One region of the Streptomyces sp. NPDC046203 genome, then DNA from elsewhere that is predicted to be linked to it. Evidence: riboswitches for the same ligand, from Rfam matches in the RefSeq annotation. Region 1 holds a riboswitch; the other holds the start of a gene.

What was found. Region 1 has a riboswitch for cyclic di-AMP ahead of ABZ990_RS02000 (M23 family metallopeptidase). Riboswitches for the same ligand answer to the same signal wherever they lie in the genome.
Region 2: linked by a shared signal. The riboswitch ahead of ABZ990_RS05005 (peptidoglycan DD-metalloendopeptidase family protein) and the one ahead of ABZ990_RS02000 (M23 family metallopeptidase) in region 1 are both predicted to bind cyclic di-AMP.

The regions. Positions count from the first base shown of each region.
Region 1 covers NZ_JBEYZX010000002.1:33,646-41,346, reverse strand. The annotation lists gene ABZ990_RS02010 (GNAT family N-acetyltransferase) at 1-1,958, opposite strand, end outside; gene ABZ990_RS02005 (HPr family phosphocarrier protein) at 2,173-2,454, shown strand; gene ABZ990_RS02000 (M23 family metallopeptidase) at 2,755-3,525, opposite strand; cyclic di-AMP (ydaO/yuaA leader) riboswitch at 3,538-3,701, opposite strand; gene ABZ990_RS01995 (pitrilysin family protein) at 3,980-5,377, opposite strand; gene ABZ990_RS01990 (pitrilysin family protein) at 5,374-6,723, opposite strand; gene ABZ990_RS01985 (DNA topoisomerase IV subunit A) at 6,913-7,701, shown strand, end outside.
Region 2 covers NZ_JBEYZX010000004.1:116,494-124,194, reverse strand. The annotation lists gene ABZ990_RS05035 (1-hydroxy-2-methyl-2-butenyl 4-diphosphate reductase) at 1-242, shown strand, start outside; gene hpnH (adenosyl-hopene transferase HpnH) at 250-1,275, shown strand; gene ABZ990_RS05025 (aspartate aminotransferase family protein) at 1,272-2,657, shown strand; gene ABZ990_RS05020 (helix-turn-helix domain-containing protein) at 2,788-3,387, shown strand; gene ABZ990_RS05015 (DUF6126 family protein) at 3,408-3,560, shown strand; gene ABZ990_RS05010 (tyrosine-protein phosphatase) at 3,624-4,421, opposite strand; cyclic di-AMP (ydaO/yuaA leader) riboswitch at 4,792-4,970, shown strand; gene ABZ990_RS05005 (peptidoglycan DD-metalloendopeptidase family protein) at 4,976-6,091, shown strand; gene ABZ990_RS05000 (SGNH/GDSL hydrolase family protein) at 6,328-7,095, shown strand; gene ABZ990_RS04995 (methyltransferase domain-containing protein) at 7,252-7,701, shown strand, end outside.

The DNA.
Region 1 (7,701 bases):
GTCGGCCGGCCGGCGCTGGGCCGCGTACGGGTGGCCGCGGACAGGGCCTCCGCCAGCGCGCCCATCTCCACATGCACGACGACGACCGGCTTCGCGGGGCCGGGTGCGGCGGCGACGGCCGAGCGCAGGGCCGCGGCCAGCACATCGACGCCGCCGGACGCGGCGGCACCGCCCGGCGTACCGGCCTCGCCGCCCGTCGCGCCGGCCGTTCCGCCGATACCGTCCTCGCCCACGCGCGGTATGGCCGTGACGACCACCGCGTCGCAGCCGTCGTCGGCGAGGGCCGCCGCGAGCGCGGCGCGGAAGCCGTCCGGGGTGGCGCCGGTCGTCAGGTCGAGGGGCCGCTGTGGACGCAGCCCCTCGGTGAGGCAGGCATCGTAGGCCAGCAGACCCAGCGATTCGGAGTTGCCGAGGATGGCGACCCGGGGGCCGGCCGGCAGCGGCTGGTCGGCGAGGAGCAGACCGGTGTCGACGAGTTCGGTGATGGTGTCGACGCGGATGACTCCGGCCTGCCGCAGTAGCGCGGAGACGGTGGCGTACGGAACCCGGGTGACCGGGACCCGGTGTCCGGGCGGGGCGCTGCCGCTGTGCCGGGCCCCCTTGACCACGACCACGGGCTTGACGGCGGCGGTCCGGCGGGCGAGCCGGGTGAACTTGCGCGGGTTTCCGATCGACTCCAGGTACAACAGGACGACATCGGTGGCGGGGTCGTCGTACCAGTGCTGGAGCAGGTCGTTGCCGGAGACATCGGCGCGGTTCCCGGCGGAGATGAAGGAGGAGACGCCCGCGCCGTGCCGGTGCAGACCGGCGAGCAGAGCGATGCCGATGGCACCGGACTGGGCGAAGAGACCGATCCGGCCGGCGGCGGGCATCTGCGGGGCGAGCGAGGCGTTCAGCCGGACGGACTCGGCCGTATTGATGATCCCGAAGGCGTTGGGACCGATGATCCGCATGCCGTACGAGCGGGCCTGGCGCACCAGGGCGCGCTGGCGTTCACGGCCCTCGGCGCCGCTCTCCGCGTATCCGGCGGACAGGACGACCAGTCCGCGTACGCCGTGCTCGCCGCAGTCGGCGACGGCCGCGGGCACCTGGTCGGCGGGGACGGTGACGACGGCGAGGTCGACCGGCTCGCCGATGTCGGCGAGCCGGCGGCAGGCCGGAGCGCCCTCCAGGGTGTGCGGCCCCTCCCCCAGGTTCTTGTTCACGGCGTGGACGGTGCCCCGGTAGCCGGCGGCGACGAGGTTGCGCAGCACGGTCCGGCCGACCCCGCCGGGCGCGCGGCCGACGCCGATCACCGCGACCGAGCCGGGGGCGAGCAGCCGCTGGACGGAGCGGGACTCGGCGCGCTGTTCGCGGGCGCGCTGCACGGCCAGGGAGCGGTCGGTCGGCTCCAAGTCGAGGTGGAGGCGGACCGAGCCGTCCTCGAAGCTGCGCTTCTGGGTGTAGCCGGCGTCCGTGAAGACCTTGATCATCTTGGTGTTGGCGGGCAGCACCTCGGCGGCGAACCGGCGGATCCCGCGCTCGCGGGCGACGGCCGCGATGTGTTCCAGCAGGGCGGAGGCGACCCCGCGGCCCTGGTGGGCGTCCTGGACGAGGAAGGCGACCTCGGCCTCGTCGGCGGGCGCCGAGGCGGGCCGCCCGTCGGGGGCGATGCGGTCGTAGCGGACGGTGGCGATGAAGTCGTCGCCCACGGTGGCGGCGAGCCCGACCCGGTCCACGAAGTCGTGGTGGGTGAACCGGTGGACGTCCTTGGCGGACAGCCGGGGGTAGGGCGCGAAGAAGCGGTAGTACTTCGACTCGTCCGACACATGCTCGTAGAAGCCGACCAGCCGGTCGGCGTCGTCGGCGGTGATGGGGCGGATGCGCGCGGTGCCGCCGTCCCGCAGGACCACGTCCGCCTCCCAGTGGTCGGGGTAGGCGTGTTCCGGCTGTGCGGGCTGTTCCGACGCGCTCTGCATGGGGAAAGACTACGACCGGCGCGGGGCCGTGACACGAGTGGTGACACGGGTCGCGGCGGAGCCGTGGCACCGGTCGCGCGGCGGGCGGGCGCCGGGCACTGTGGGGAGGGCCGGACGGGGCACCCCAGGGGCTGCCCGGCGGTTCTAGGCCGGGTCTCCCGCCACCCGTGAGAGACTGGTCTAGACAACCGCTGAGAGTTGAAGGGCAACCACTATGGCTGAGCGCCGCGTCAACGTCGGCTGGGCCGAGGGCCTGCACGCCCGCCCCGCCTCCATCTTCGTCCGTGCCACCACGGCCTCCGGCATCCCCGTGACGATCGCCAAGGCCGACGGCAGCCCGGTCAACGCCGCGTCCATGCTCGCGGTGCTCGGCCTGGGCGCCCAGGGCGGCGAGGAGATCGTGCTCGCCTCGGACGCCGAGGGCGCCGAGATCGCGCTCGACCGCCTCGCGAAGCTGGTCGCCGAGGGCCTCGAAGAGCTGCCCGAGACCGTCTGACCCGTCCGCCGCCACCCCGCCGTCACCCGACGACAGTCCGACGACAGTCCGGCGGCGGTTCGGCTGTTCAGCGATTCAGCGACGAGAGCCGCGCCCCTCCAGCTCCTCCGGAGGGACGCGGCTCTTCGCATGTCCGCGCCCAGCGCGCCACGCCCCGTGCGCACCCCACGCACCGCGCCCCCGGCACCGCGCCCCCGCGCACACCGAAGCCCCGGCTCCTTCGAGCCGGGGCTTCGTCACGTGGTGCGCCGCGCGCGATCGCGGGATGCGATCATCCGCCGGGCTGTCCGGGGGCGACCGTCAGACGGCCACGCCGCGGGCCCGCAGGTACGAGATCGGGTTGATGTCCGTGCCGTACTCCGCACCGGTGCGGGCCTCGAAGTGGAGGTGCGGGCCGGTGGAGTTTCCGGAGGATCCGGAGATGCCGATCAGCTCGCCCGGGGTGACCTTCTGGCCGACGTACACGCGCAGGGCGGAGAGATGGCCGTACTGGGTGTACGTGCCGTCGTTCATCCGGATGACGATGTTGTTGCCGTACGCGCCGCCCCAGCCGGCCTCGACGACGGTGCCCGAGCCGACCGAGACGACCGTGGTGCCGTACGCGGCGTGGAAGTCGATACCGGAGTGGTGGCCGGAGGACCACAGCGCGCCGCCGGTCTGGTAGCCGGTGGAGACGTACGAGCCGGCAACGGGGAGCTGGAAGGAGGCGAGGCGCTTGCGCTCGGCGTCACGGGCCGCGCGCTCCTTGGCCTCGCGGATCTCCTTGACGCGCTGCTCGGCCTTGCGCTTCGCCTCGGCGGCGGCCTTGGCGCGGGCGGCGGCCTGGTAGGCCTGCTTCTCCTGGGCGGCGGCCTGGGCGTCGACGTGCTTGGCGAGGGACTCCTCGGTGACCACCCGGGTGAGGCCGGTGTCCTCCAGGGAGCCGTCCTCGGTGTCGGCGGCGAGCGCCGGAGAGGCCAGAGAGCCGATGACGCCGGCACCGGCGAGGGTCGCCGCGCCGGCGATGCCCGCGCCGCGGCGCGCCATCCGGCTCGGAGCACGATGCTTCCCGGTGGCACGGGTGAACGCCATGAAAAGGCTGGTCCTTTCCTTCCCTCTCGCCTACCGGGTTAGCTGACGGGTTCGGAGCAGGAAGGTCTCCTACGGGCCCCTCCGCGAGAGCGAAGGCGTCCGATTCACCCCAGGGGACGTGAGGGGTCCCCGGCTCCCCAGGCTCGCGCCTGACGGGGACTCGGCGATGGCTGCCCGGTGCCGCGGACGCGGCGTCGTACAGGGGCGGACAGCCGCATCGACGCTAGGCCGATCATCTGTCCATCGCCAAACAGAGGCGCCTCATTGTTATTCATGCCACAGGGCATTCGACCTCACAGGCCATCAATTCGGACATAGGGAAGGACCCTGACGAACCGGGTCGTCAGGGTCCTTCCCTCAGCCGTCCACACCGTCGGCCCGGCCGAGCCCGCGGGATCGGCCGGGCCGGCCGGGTCAGGTCGGGTCAGGTCGGTCGGGTGAGTCGGTCGGCCGCTCAGCCGGTGACGACCGTCACCTCGCCGATCCCGAGGGCCCGCACCGGCTCCTCGATCTGTGCCGCGTCACCGACGAGCACGGTGACCAGCCGGTCCACCGGGAAGGCGTTGACCACGGCGGCCGTGGCCTCGACCGTGCCGGTCTCGGCCAGGCGCGCGTACAACTGCCCCTGGTAGTCGTCCGGGAGGTGCTGCTCGACCTGGTCGGCGAGCGTGCCCGCGACGGAGGCCGCCATCTCGTACTTGAGCGGGGCCACCCCCACCAGGTTCTGCACGGCCACATCGCGCTCGGCGTCCGTCAGACCCTCGGCGGCCAGGGTGCGCAGCACCTTCCACAGGTCGTCGAGGGCCGGGCCGGTGTTCGGCGTGTCGACCGAGCCGGTGATGGCCAGCATCGAGGCACCGTGGCCCTCGGCGTCGGAACGCACCACCTGGCCGAAGGCACGTACCCCGTAGGTGTAGCCCTTCTCCTCGCGCAGGACGCGGTCGAGCCGGGAGGTGAGGGTGCCGCCGAGGCAGTACGTGCCGAGCACCTGGGCCGGCCAGACCTGGTCGTGGCGGTCGGCGCCGATACGGCCGATGAGCAGCTGCGTCTGAACGGCGCCGGGTCGGTCCACGATGACGACCCGTCCGGTGTCGTCGGCCGTGATGCCCCGCATGGGACGCGGCGCGGCGGGCGCCCCGGTCCACGCGCCCAGGGTCTCGGCGAGCAGCTTGTCCAGGTCGACCCCGGTCAGGTCGCCGACGACCACGACGGTGGCGGCGGCGGGCCGCAGGTGCGCGTCGTAGAAGGCGCGCACGGCGGCGGCGTCGATCGCCTCCACCGTCTCCTCGGTGCCCTGGCGCGGCCGGGACAGGCGCGTACCGGCCGGGAACAGCTCCTTGGAGAGCTGCTTGGCCGCCCGGCGGGCCGGGTTGGCCGCCTCGTGCGGGATCTCGTCGAGCCGGTTGCGCACCAGGCGCTCGATCTCGGACTCGGCGAACGCGGGCGCGATCAGGGCCTCGGCGAGCAGGCCGAGCGCCTTGGGCAGCCGGGAGACCGGGACCTCCAGGGAGACCCGTACGCCGGGGTGGTCGGCGTGCGCGTCGAGAGTGGCGCCGCAGCGCTCCAGCTCGGCGGCGAACTCCTCGGCGGAGCGCTGGTCGGTGCCCTCGGACAGGGCCCGGGCCATGATCGTGGCCACGCCGTCCAGGCCCTCGGGCTCGGCCTCCAGCGGGGCGTCGAGGGACACCTCGACGGCCACCACCTGCTGGCCGGGGCGGTGGCAGCGCAGCACGGTCATCCCGTTGCCGAGCGTGCCGCGCTCCGGGGCCGGGAAGGCCCAGGGCTTGGCGAGGCCCGGCTGGGGCTGCGGGTGGAACGTCATGGTTGCCAAAGACGCGGCGGCCTCGGTCACTGGTCCGCTCCCTCTTCCTCGTCGCTGTCGCTGTCGTCGGCGCCGTCGGCCGTCACCGGCTCGTAGACCAGGACGGCGCGGTTGTCCGGGCGCAGTCGCGCCTGGGCGACCTCCCGGACCTCCTCGGCGGTGACGTCGAGGACCCGGTGCACGGCGGTGAGCGCGAGCTGCGGGTCGCCGAACAGCACCGCGTACCGGCACAGTTCGTCGGCGCGGCCGGCGACCGTGCCGAGCCGGTCCAGCCACTCGCGCTCCAGCTGGGCCTGGGCGCGCTCCATCTCCTCGGGCGTCGGGCCCTCGGCGGCGAAACGGGCCAGCTCCTCGTCGACGGCCTTCTCGATCGCCGGGACCTCGACACCGCCGGATGCCTTGACGTCCAGCCAGCCGAGCGAGGGCGCGCCGGCCAGCCGCAGCAGGCCGAAGCCCGCGGCGACGGCCGTGCGGTCGCGGCGGACCAGCCGGTTGTGGAGACGGGAGGACTCCCCGCCGCCCAGGATGGTCAGGGCCACGTCGGCCGCGTCGGACTCCCGCGTGCCGTCGTGGGGCAGCCGGTAGGCGGCCATCAGCGCACGCGCCGGGACCTCCTCCTCGACTACCTCGCGCAGCTGCCCGCCGATGACGTCCGGCAGCGAGCCGTCGCGGGGCGCGGGCTTGCCGTCGTGGCCGGCGATGGAGCCGAAGTACTTCTCGACCCAGGCCAGGGTCTGCTCCGGGTCGATGTCGCCGACGATGGAGAGCACCGCGTTGTTCGGCGCGTAGTACGTGCGGAAGAAGCTCCGCGCGTCCTCGAGGGTGGCCGCGTCCAGGTCGGCCATCGAGCCGATCGGGGTGTGGTGGTACGGGTGGCCCTCGGGGTACGCGAGGGCGGTCAGGCGCTCGAACGCGGTGCCGTACGGCACGTTGTCGTAGCGCTGGCGGCGCTCGTTCTTGACGACGTCGCGCTGGTTCTCCATGGACTCGTCGTCCAGGGCCGCGAGCAGCGAGCCCATGCGGTCGGCCTCCAGCCAGAGCGCGAGCTCCAGCTGGTGCGCGGGCATGGTCTCGAAGTAGTTGGTCCGCTCGAAGCTCGTCGTACCGTTGAGCGAGCCGCCGGCGCCCTGCACCAGTTCGAAGTGGCCGTTCCCCTTCACCTGGCCCGAGCCCTGGAACATCAGGTGCTCGAAGAGGTGGGCGAGTCCGGTGCGGCCCTCGACCTCGTGGCGCGAACCGACGTCGTACCAGAGGCAGACCGCGGCGACCGGGGTCAGGTGGTCCTCGGAGAGCACCACCCGCAGGCCGTTGGCCAGCCGGTGCTCGGTCGCAGTCAGGCCGCCGGAGCCGGCCTCGGCCTCAGCCGTGTGACCCATGGGCATGTACGTCCCTTCGATCGCGATCGGGAAAAAGTCCTGCCACTGTATGCAAGCGCGCCGCCACCTCGCGAAGTTCCCGTACCTCTCGGATGTCCCTCTTCCGGGTCGCGGTCGGCATTGTCCGTGGCACGGTCCACAATGGTCGGCGTCAGATCAGCCCATGTTGGTGAAGGAGCCGCAGCCGCGATGGCCCGCCGCAGCACGAAGACACCGCCGCCGGACGAAGCGTTCGAGGAGCGAATCCTCGACATCGATGTCGTCGACGAGATGCAGGGTTCCTTCCTCGAGTACGCGTACTCGGTGATCTACTCCCGTGCGCTGCCCGACGCCCGCGACGGCATGAAGCCGGTGCAGCGCCGCATCGTCTACCAGATGAGCGAGATGGGCCTGCGGCCCGAGCGCGGCTTCGTGAAGTGCGCGCGCGTGGTCGGCGAAGTCATGGGCAAGCTCCACCCGCACGGCGACGCGTCGATCTACGACGCGATGGTCCGCATGGCACAGCCGTTCTCCATGCGGCTGCCCCTCGTCGACGGCCACGGCAACTTCGGTTCGCTCGGCAACGACGACCCGCCGGCCGCCATGCGGTACACCGAGTCGAAGATGGCCCCGGCCGCACTCCTGATGACGGAGTCCATCGACGAGGACACCGTCGACTTCGCCCCGAACTACGACGGCCAGGAGCAGGAGCCGGTCGCGCTGCCTGCCGCGTACCCGAACCTGCTGGTCAACGGCGCCTCGGGAATCGCGGTCGGCATGGCGACCAACATGCCCCCGCACAACCTGGGCGAGGTGATCGCGGCCGCCCGGCACCTGATCCGCCACCCGAACGCGGACCTCGACGCGCTGATGCGCTTCGTGCCCGGACCGGACCTGCCGACCGGCGGCCGGATCGTCGGCCTCGCCGGCATCCGGGACGCCTACGAGTCGGGCCGAGGCACCTTCAAGATCCGCGCGACGACCACCATCGAGACCGTG
Region 2 (7,701 bases), on a different contig from region 1:
GGGCCGCGCTGCGGGCCGGCGGCGCCCTCGCCGTCGACATGGAGTCGGCCGCCACCCTGCGGACGGCGCTCTCGGCCGGTCCGCGCCCGGTTGCGGCCGTACGGGTGGTCGTGGACGCTCCAGAGCATGAACTGGTCAGGATCGGCACGGTGCGCGGGGGAATATCGGCGTTCCGCGTGCTCCGTGCCGTCCTTCCCGCGTTTGTCGAATGGCACCGTTCGTTACTGCTTCCCAGGAGGTGAGCGAGACATGGCCATGCCGCTCCGTCAGTCCATCAGGGTCGGTACCTATCTCTTCGAACAGAAGCTCCGCAAGCGGGAGAGGTTTCCGCTGATCGTCGAACTGGAGCCGCTGTTCGCCTGCAATCTCAAGTGCGAGGGGTGCGGCAAGATCCAGCACCCGGCGGGCGTCCTCAAGCAGCGGATGCCGGTCGCCCAGGCGGTCGGTGCCGTCCTGGAGTCCGGGGCGCCGATGGTGTCGATCGCCGGCGGCGAACCTCTGATGCACCCTCAGATCGACGAGATCGTGCGTCAGTTGGTGGCCAGGAGGAAGTACGTCTTCCTGTGCACCAACGCCATGCTGCTGCGCAAGAAGCTGGACAAGTTCACCCCGTCCCCGTACTTCGCCTTCGCCGTGCACATCGACGGCCTGCGCGAGCGGCACGACGAATCCGTCGCGAAGGAGGGCGTGTTCGACGAGGCGGTGGCGGCCATCAAGGAGGCCAAGCGGCGCGGCTTCCGGGTCACCACCAACTCGACCTTCTTCAACACCGACACCCCGCAGACCGTCATCGAGGTGCTCAACTACCTCAACGACGACCTCCAGGTCGACGAGATGATGATCTCGCCCGCCTATGCCTACGAGAAGGCCCCCGACCAGGAGCACTTCCTCGGGGTCGAGCAGACCCGGGAGCTCTTCAGGAAGGCGTTCGCGGGCGGCAACCGGCGCCGCTGGCGGCTCAACCACTCCCCGCTCTTCCTGGACTTCCTGGAAGGCAAGGCGGACTTCCCGTGCACCGCGTGGGCGATCCCCAACTACTCCCTCTTCGGCTGGCAGCGCCCCTGCTATCTGATGAGCGACGGCTACGTCCCCACGTACCGCGAACTCGTCGAGGACACCGACTGGGACAAGTACGGCCGGGGCCGCGACCCGCGCTGCGCCAACTGCATGGCGCACTGCGGCTACGAGCCCACCGCCGTCCTCGCCACCATGGGCTCCCTCAAGGAGTCGCTGCGCGCGGTCCGCGAGACGGTCACCGGGAACGGCCCGGCATGACCGAGGAGTTCGACCTGCGGGCGCTGCTCGCCGCGCGCGGCGGCGAGCGCTACGAGCTGCACGCCCGCCACCTCAACCACCAACTGCCCCGCATGCTCCACACCATAGGGTTCGACAAGGTGTACGAGCGGGCCGAGGGGGCCCACTTCTGGGACGCCGACGGCAACGAGTACCTGGACATGCTGGCCGGCTTCGGCGTCATGGGGCTCGGCCGGCACCACCCGGTCGTCCGCAAGGCGCTGCACGACGTCCTCGACGCCGGCCTCGCCGACCTCACCCGCTTCGACTGCCCGCCGCTGCCCGGCCTCCTCGCCGAGCGGCTGCTGGCCCACAGCCCCCATCTCGACCGGGTGTTCTTCGGCAACAGCGGCACCGAGGCCGTCGAGACCGCCCTCAAGTTCGCCCGGTACGCCACCGGGCGGCCGAGGATCGTCTACTGCGCGCACGCCTTCCACGGGCTCACCACCGGCTCCCTGTCCGTCAACGGGGAGCCGGGCTTCCGGGACGGCTTCGCCCCGCTCCTGCCCGACACGGCGATCGAGCTCGGCGACCTCGACGCCCTGGAGCGCGAGCTGCGCAAGGGCGACGTGGCCGGCTTCGTCCTGGAACCCATCCAGGGCAAGGGCGTCCACGCCGCCCCGCCCGGCTTCCTGCGCGCCGCCCAGGAACTGCTGCACCGGCACGGCGCCCTGCTCATCGCCGACGAGGTGCAGACCGGCCTCGGCCGGACCGGCGACTTCTATGCCCACCAGCACGAGGAGGGTGTCGAGCCCGACCTGATCTGTGTCGCCAAGGCCCTCTCGGGCGGCTATGTGCCCGTCGGCGCCACGATCGGCAAGGACTGGATCTTCAAGAAGGTCTACTCCTCGATGGACCGGGTCCTCGTCCACTCGGCCAGCTTCGGCTCCAACGCGCAGGCCATGGCCGCCGGGCTCGCCGTGCTCTCCGTCATGGAGTCCGAGGACACCGTCGCGCACGTCCGCCGCACCGGCGACCTGCTCGCCTCCCGGCTGCGGGAGCTCGTACCCCGCTACGAACTCCTCAAGGAGATCCGCGGCCGAGGACTGATGATCGGCATCGAGTTCGGCCGCCCGACCTCGCTCGGGCTGCGCGGCCGCTGGGCCATGCTCCAGGCGGCCCGCAAGGGGCTCTTCGCGCAGATGGTCGTGGTGCCGCTGCTCCAGCGCCACCGCATCCTCACACAGGTGTCCGGCGACCATCTGGAAGTGATCAAGCTGCTCCCGCCGCTGATCATCGACGAGAAGGACGTCGACCGCTTCGTCACCGCCTTCACCGCGGTCATGGACGACGCGCACGGGGGCGGCGGGCTCCTGTGGGACTTCGGGAAGACCCTGGTCAAACAGGCTGTGTCGGCCTCGTAGGGCCGGCTGCGGGGCTGCGTGCCCGCAGAGTCGTCGGGAGCCGCCGGGTGCGGGAGAAGCCGCTCCCGTGAGGGTTTGCCTCTGAGGCAAGAAATTTGCCTCAGAGGCACGATCCTGGCCCAATGGAGGCATGGACCACGTTACCGACGTCCTGCAGGACGTCGCCCCGCAGCTGCGGGCCCTGCGGCGCCGCCGGGGGCTCACGCTGGAGGGCGCCGCCCAACGGGCCGGGCTCTCGCCGGCTCACCTCTCCCGACTGGAGACGGGGAACCGGCAGCCCTCGCTGCCCATGCTGCTCTCCCTCTCCCGTATCTACGGTACGACGGTCTCCGAACTGCTGGGCGAGACGCTGCCCGAGCGCGACCCGATCGTCCGGGCCGGCCGCTCCGATCCCGTCGAGGCCGACGGCTGGATCTACCGCCAGGCCGGAGCCGCCGGGCGCGCCATGCAGTGCCTGCGCGTCCACATCCCCTTCGCCACCAGCGCCGACATCGTCCGGATGCACCCCGGCGAGGAGTGGATCCACGTCCTGGAGGGACGGGTCAGGCTCGCGCTCGGCGACACGGTGCACGTTCTCGATCCTGGGGACAGCGCCCACTACGACTCGCTCACCCCGCACCGGGTCGGCGCCGCCACCCAGGCAGGGGCCGAGCTGATGTTCGTCCACACCCTGATCCAGAGCCCCGCCGCCGAGCTGTGCCTCGGCAACGGGACTCCGCACAGCCGCTGAGCCCCCAGAAAGGATTCGACATGTCCGACAAGTCCGTACCGGTCACCGGTGAAGAGCGTGGTGGCGGCAAGTTCCCCAAGGGGCTCGTGCTCCGTCTCTTCGCCTACCTCATCGCGGGTCACCTGTTCGCCGGCTTCCTCTACCTGCTCTTCGAGATGGGCGGCGGCCAGTAACACGGCGGCAGGCGAAGCGGTCTCGGCGGCCGGCCCCCGGCCGACCGCCCCAGGCCCAGCCCCCTACGCTTCCGTGAGCAGCCGCTCTCGCAGCCGCTCACGGGTTTCCGGGGCCAGTCCCAGGCCCGTCAGGAGATACGCGTCGACCGACCCCCAGGTCGACTCGATCGCCTCGAACCCGGCGCGCAGATACTCCACCCGCGCGTCGAAGAGCGGGGCCAGCAGCTCCATCACCTCCGGAGACATCCCGTCCGGGGCGGTGGGGCTGCGCTTCATCCGGTAGCGCCGGTGCGGGGCGTTGGACTTCAGATAGTCCGCCTCGATCGCCTCCCGCTCGACCCCCACCGCCAGCAGGGATATCGCGATCGCGAGCCCCGCCCGGTCCTTCCCCGCCGCGCAGTGCATCAGCGCCGGAACGCTGTCCCCGGCCATCGTGTGCAGGATCCGGCTGTGCTCGGCGGTCCGCTCGACGATCATCCTCCGGTACGAGCGGGTCATCCGCCCCGCCGCCTGGCCCTCGCCCAGGACCTCCCGCAGCCGCGCCAGTTCGCCGGAGCGCACCAGCTTCCAGAAGTCCTTGCCGTCGGCGGGGTCGCTGAGCGGGATGCTCACGTTCGTCACCCCGGGCAGTGCCACGTCCGGCCCCTCCAGGCGCCGGTCGGCGTCATTGCGGAGGTCGAACACCGTATGCAGGGACAGGGCGGTGAGGAAGGCCGCGTCCTCGGTGGTGGCGTGCGCCAGATGGCCGCTGCGGAACAGCCGCCCGGTGCGGACGGCCCGGCCGTCCGCGGTCGGCAGCCCGCCCAGGTCACGGAAGTTGCGTACGCCGGTGAGCTCGGGCTCGGTCGTCGCTTGCGTCACGGTCGCTCCTGCTCTCGGGATCGGTTTTCCGGCATCATCCCGGTGCCCGCTTCACGGTGCACCCCTCGGGGCACCGGTGGGCGATCTGCCCGAATTAGCGGGTTCGATATAACGCGCCCTGATTGCTGGGGGGATGGGCGCCGGGGCGTGAGCAGCGTCATAAACATGACGGACCGTGGTGGAGCGTCCTTTTCAATTCCCTTTCACGGAAAGCCAATCGATGGGGCGTCATCGATGCGGCGTGGCCGGAATGCGGGCCCGGCGCGCCGTGATCATGGGGAAAAGGAATAAGGCGGCTTGTTCCCGCCGACACGGCTCGTCTAGCGTCGCGTTCCATCCGGACGGACCGCCGAATCCTGCCGCCGCCCGGAATCCGCACTCACCCGTACCCGGCAGGAGCGGGGGACCCAGGTTTTACGCCGGTTCCTCGGCGCCCGAAATGAAAAGGCGCGCCACGAAGGACGGCTCGGGGTGAAGTCGCGTGAACGCGCGGCCGGACATCTCCCGTCCGAACCCGACAGCTCACCTCGCAGGCGACGGAGAGGAATGCCGTCATGCCCGCGAAGGGTAAGCACCGCCGCCGCAAGGCCCGCCCGTTCGGCCGTGGAATAGTCGCCGCGAGCGCCGGCGGGGCCGTCGTCGCGCTGCCGCTGATCGGCGCGACCGGCGCCCATGCCGCCGAACGGGCCGTTCCGGCCGCGACGCCCCGACAGGTTCCCGTTGCCACTCCGGCGTCCGTCCCGGCATCGGTCCCGGCCACCGCCCCCGGTGGCGGCGCGAGCGCGTACACCGTGGTGCCCGGCGACCACCTGTCCAAGATCGCCGCGGAGCACCGGCTGGCCGGCGGCTGGCACCGGCTCTACCACGACAACCGCCAGGTGGTCGGCGAGAACCCGTCGCTGATCTTCCCGGGCATGAAGCTCGTCCTCGGCGCTCCGCACACCGGCCAGGCCGCCGCTGCCCCGAAGATCGCCACCCCGAAGATCGCCACCCCGAGGGCCGCCGCCTCGCAGAGCGTCGGGCGGAGCGCCGACGGCGTGTCCACCGCCTCCGCTTCCGCCTCCGCCTCCGCTTCGCGTGGTGCCGAGCGCGTCACCGCGTCGGCCGCCGGTGCCTCCACCCAGGCGTCCACGCCGGCCCCCACGGTCTCGGTGTCGGCCTCGTCCCCGGCTTCGGCCTCGTCCCCGGCGTCCGCCGCCGTGTCCACCGGCACTGCGGCCTCGGTCCCGGCCGGTTCGACCGCCTCCTCTGGCGCGACTGCCTCCTCCGGCTGGGTCGCCCCCGTCAGCGGCGGCACCTCCACCCCGTACCGCGCCTCCGGCTCGATGTGGTCCTCCGGCTACCACACCGGTGTCGACTTCATGGCGGCCACCGGCACCACCGTTCGCGCCGTCGGCCCCGGCACCGTCTACTCCGCCGGCTGGGGCGGCTCCTACGGCAACCAGGTCGTGATCAAGCACGCCGACGGCACCTACTCGCAGTACGCCCACCTCTCCTCGATCACCGTTTCCGCAGGCCAGGCCGTCTCCGGTGGCCAGCAGATCGGCCTGTCCGGCGCGACCGGCAATGTGACCGGCCCGCACCTGCACTTCGAGATGCGCACCGGGCCGGACTACGGCTCCGACATCGACCCGCTGGCCGCCCTGCGGCAGCACGGCGTCGCCGTCTGACCCGTCCGACCCGGCCGTCCCGAAACGGCGGAAAGGCCCTCCGAGCCCGCCCGTGAAGCAGGCCCCGTAACCGGCCCCCGGCGCACCCGCGCCGGGGGCCGGACGCGTATTCCGATTTGGTCGAATCTTTATCGGTGGCATATATCACCCGCCGTCAACCCCTCCTTACGGTCGCGTAGGTCACATCCGTCCGGCAAAGATGTGCTCCCGTGGCAGACGATTCGACAACACGAGACATGAACGCAATCGGGTCGTACGCGGCTATCGGTGACAGTTTCACGGAGGGCGTCGGAGACCCCGGGCCCGACGGGACATTCGTCGGCTGGGCGGACCGTTTCGCGGTCCTGCTGGCCGACCGGCTGCCGGAGCACGACGACTTCCGCTACGCGAATCTGGCCGTACGGGGGCGCCTGCTCGACCAGATTGTCGCGGAACAGATCCCGCGGGCGAAGGAACTCGCCCCCGACCTGGTGACCATCTGCGCCGGCGGCAACGACATCATCCGCCCCGGCACGGACCCCGACGACGTTGCCGAGCGCTTCGAGAGCGCCATCGCCGACCTGAGCTCCGCCGTCGGCACCATCATGGTGGCGACCGGCTTCGACACCCGCGACGTGCCGCTGCTCAAGCACCTGCGCGGCAAGATCGCCACGTACAACGGGCACGTACGGGCCATCGCCGACCGCTACGGCTGCCCGGTGCTCGACCTGTGGTCGCTGCGGTCCGTCCAGGACCGCCGCGCCTGGGACGACGACCGGCTGCACCTCTCGCCCGAGGGGCACACCCGGGTCGCGCTGCGCGCCGCCCAGGTCCTCGGCATGCCGGTGCCGGCCGACCCCGAGCAGGTCTGGCCGCCGCTGCCGCCGCGCGGCACCCTGGAAGTCCGCAAGGACGACATGCACTGGGCGAAGGAGTACCTCGTCCCGTGGATCGGCCGGCGGCTGCGCGGCGAGAGCTCCGGCGACAACGTCGAGGCCAAGCGCCCCGACCTGCTGCCGCTGTAGCGGACCGGACCAGCGCCGGACCGGCCCCGGCACTCGCACCGGCCTTGCCCCCTGTACGCGTGGGGCGGGGCCGGTGCCGTCGTGTCCGGGGGCGCGACGAGGGTGCGGCGGGGGGTGCGACGGGGGCGCTTCGCACGCCGGCGGGACAATCGGCTCATGACATCTTCCGCATCGCAGTCCCGTGGTCCCGCCGGCCGTGACGCCGAGGAGCGGGGTTACCTCCTGGACAACGCCCGGGCCGAGGCGGGCGTCCGCTTCGGCGCGCTCGGCGCGCTGTTCGACCCGTCGACCTTCCGGCACATCGAGCGGCTGGGGATCGCCCCGGGCTGGCGCTGCTGGGAGGTCGGGGCCGGCGGTACGACCGTGGTGGACTGGCTGGCAGACCGGGTCGGTCCGGACGGCCGGGTGGTGGCGACCGACATCGACACCTCCTGGGCCGCCGGCGCGGCGTCCGGCGTCGAGGTGCTGCGGCACGACGTGGGCGCGGACGAGCCGCCCGGCGACGGCTTCGACCTGATCCACGCGCGGCTGGTGCTGGTGCACGTCGCCGACCGGGACCGGGCCCTCGCCGCGATGGCCGGGGCACTGCGCCCCGGCGGGTGGCTC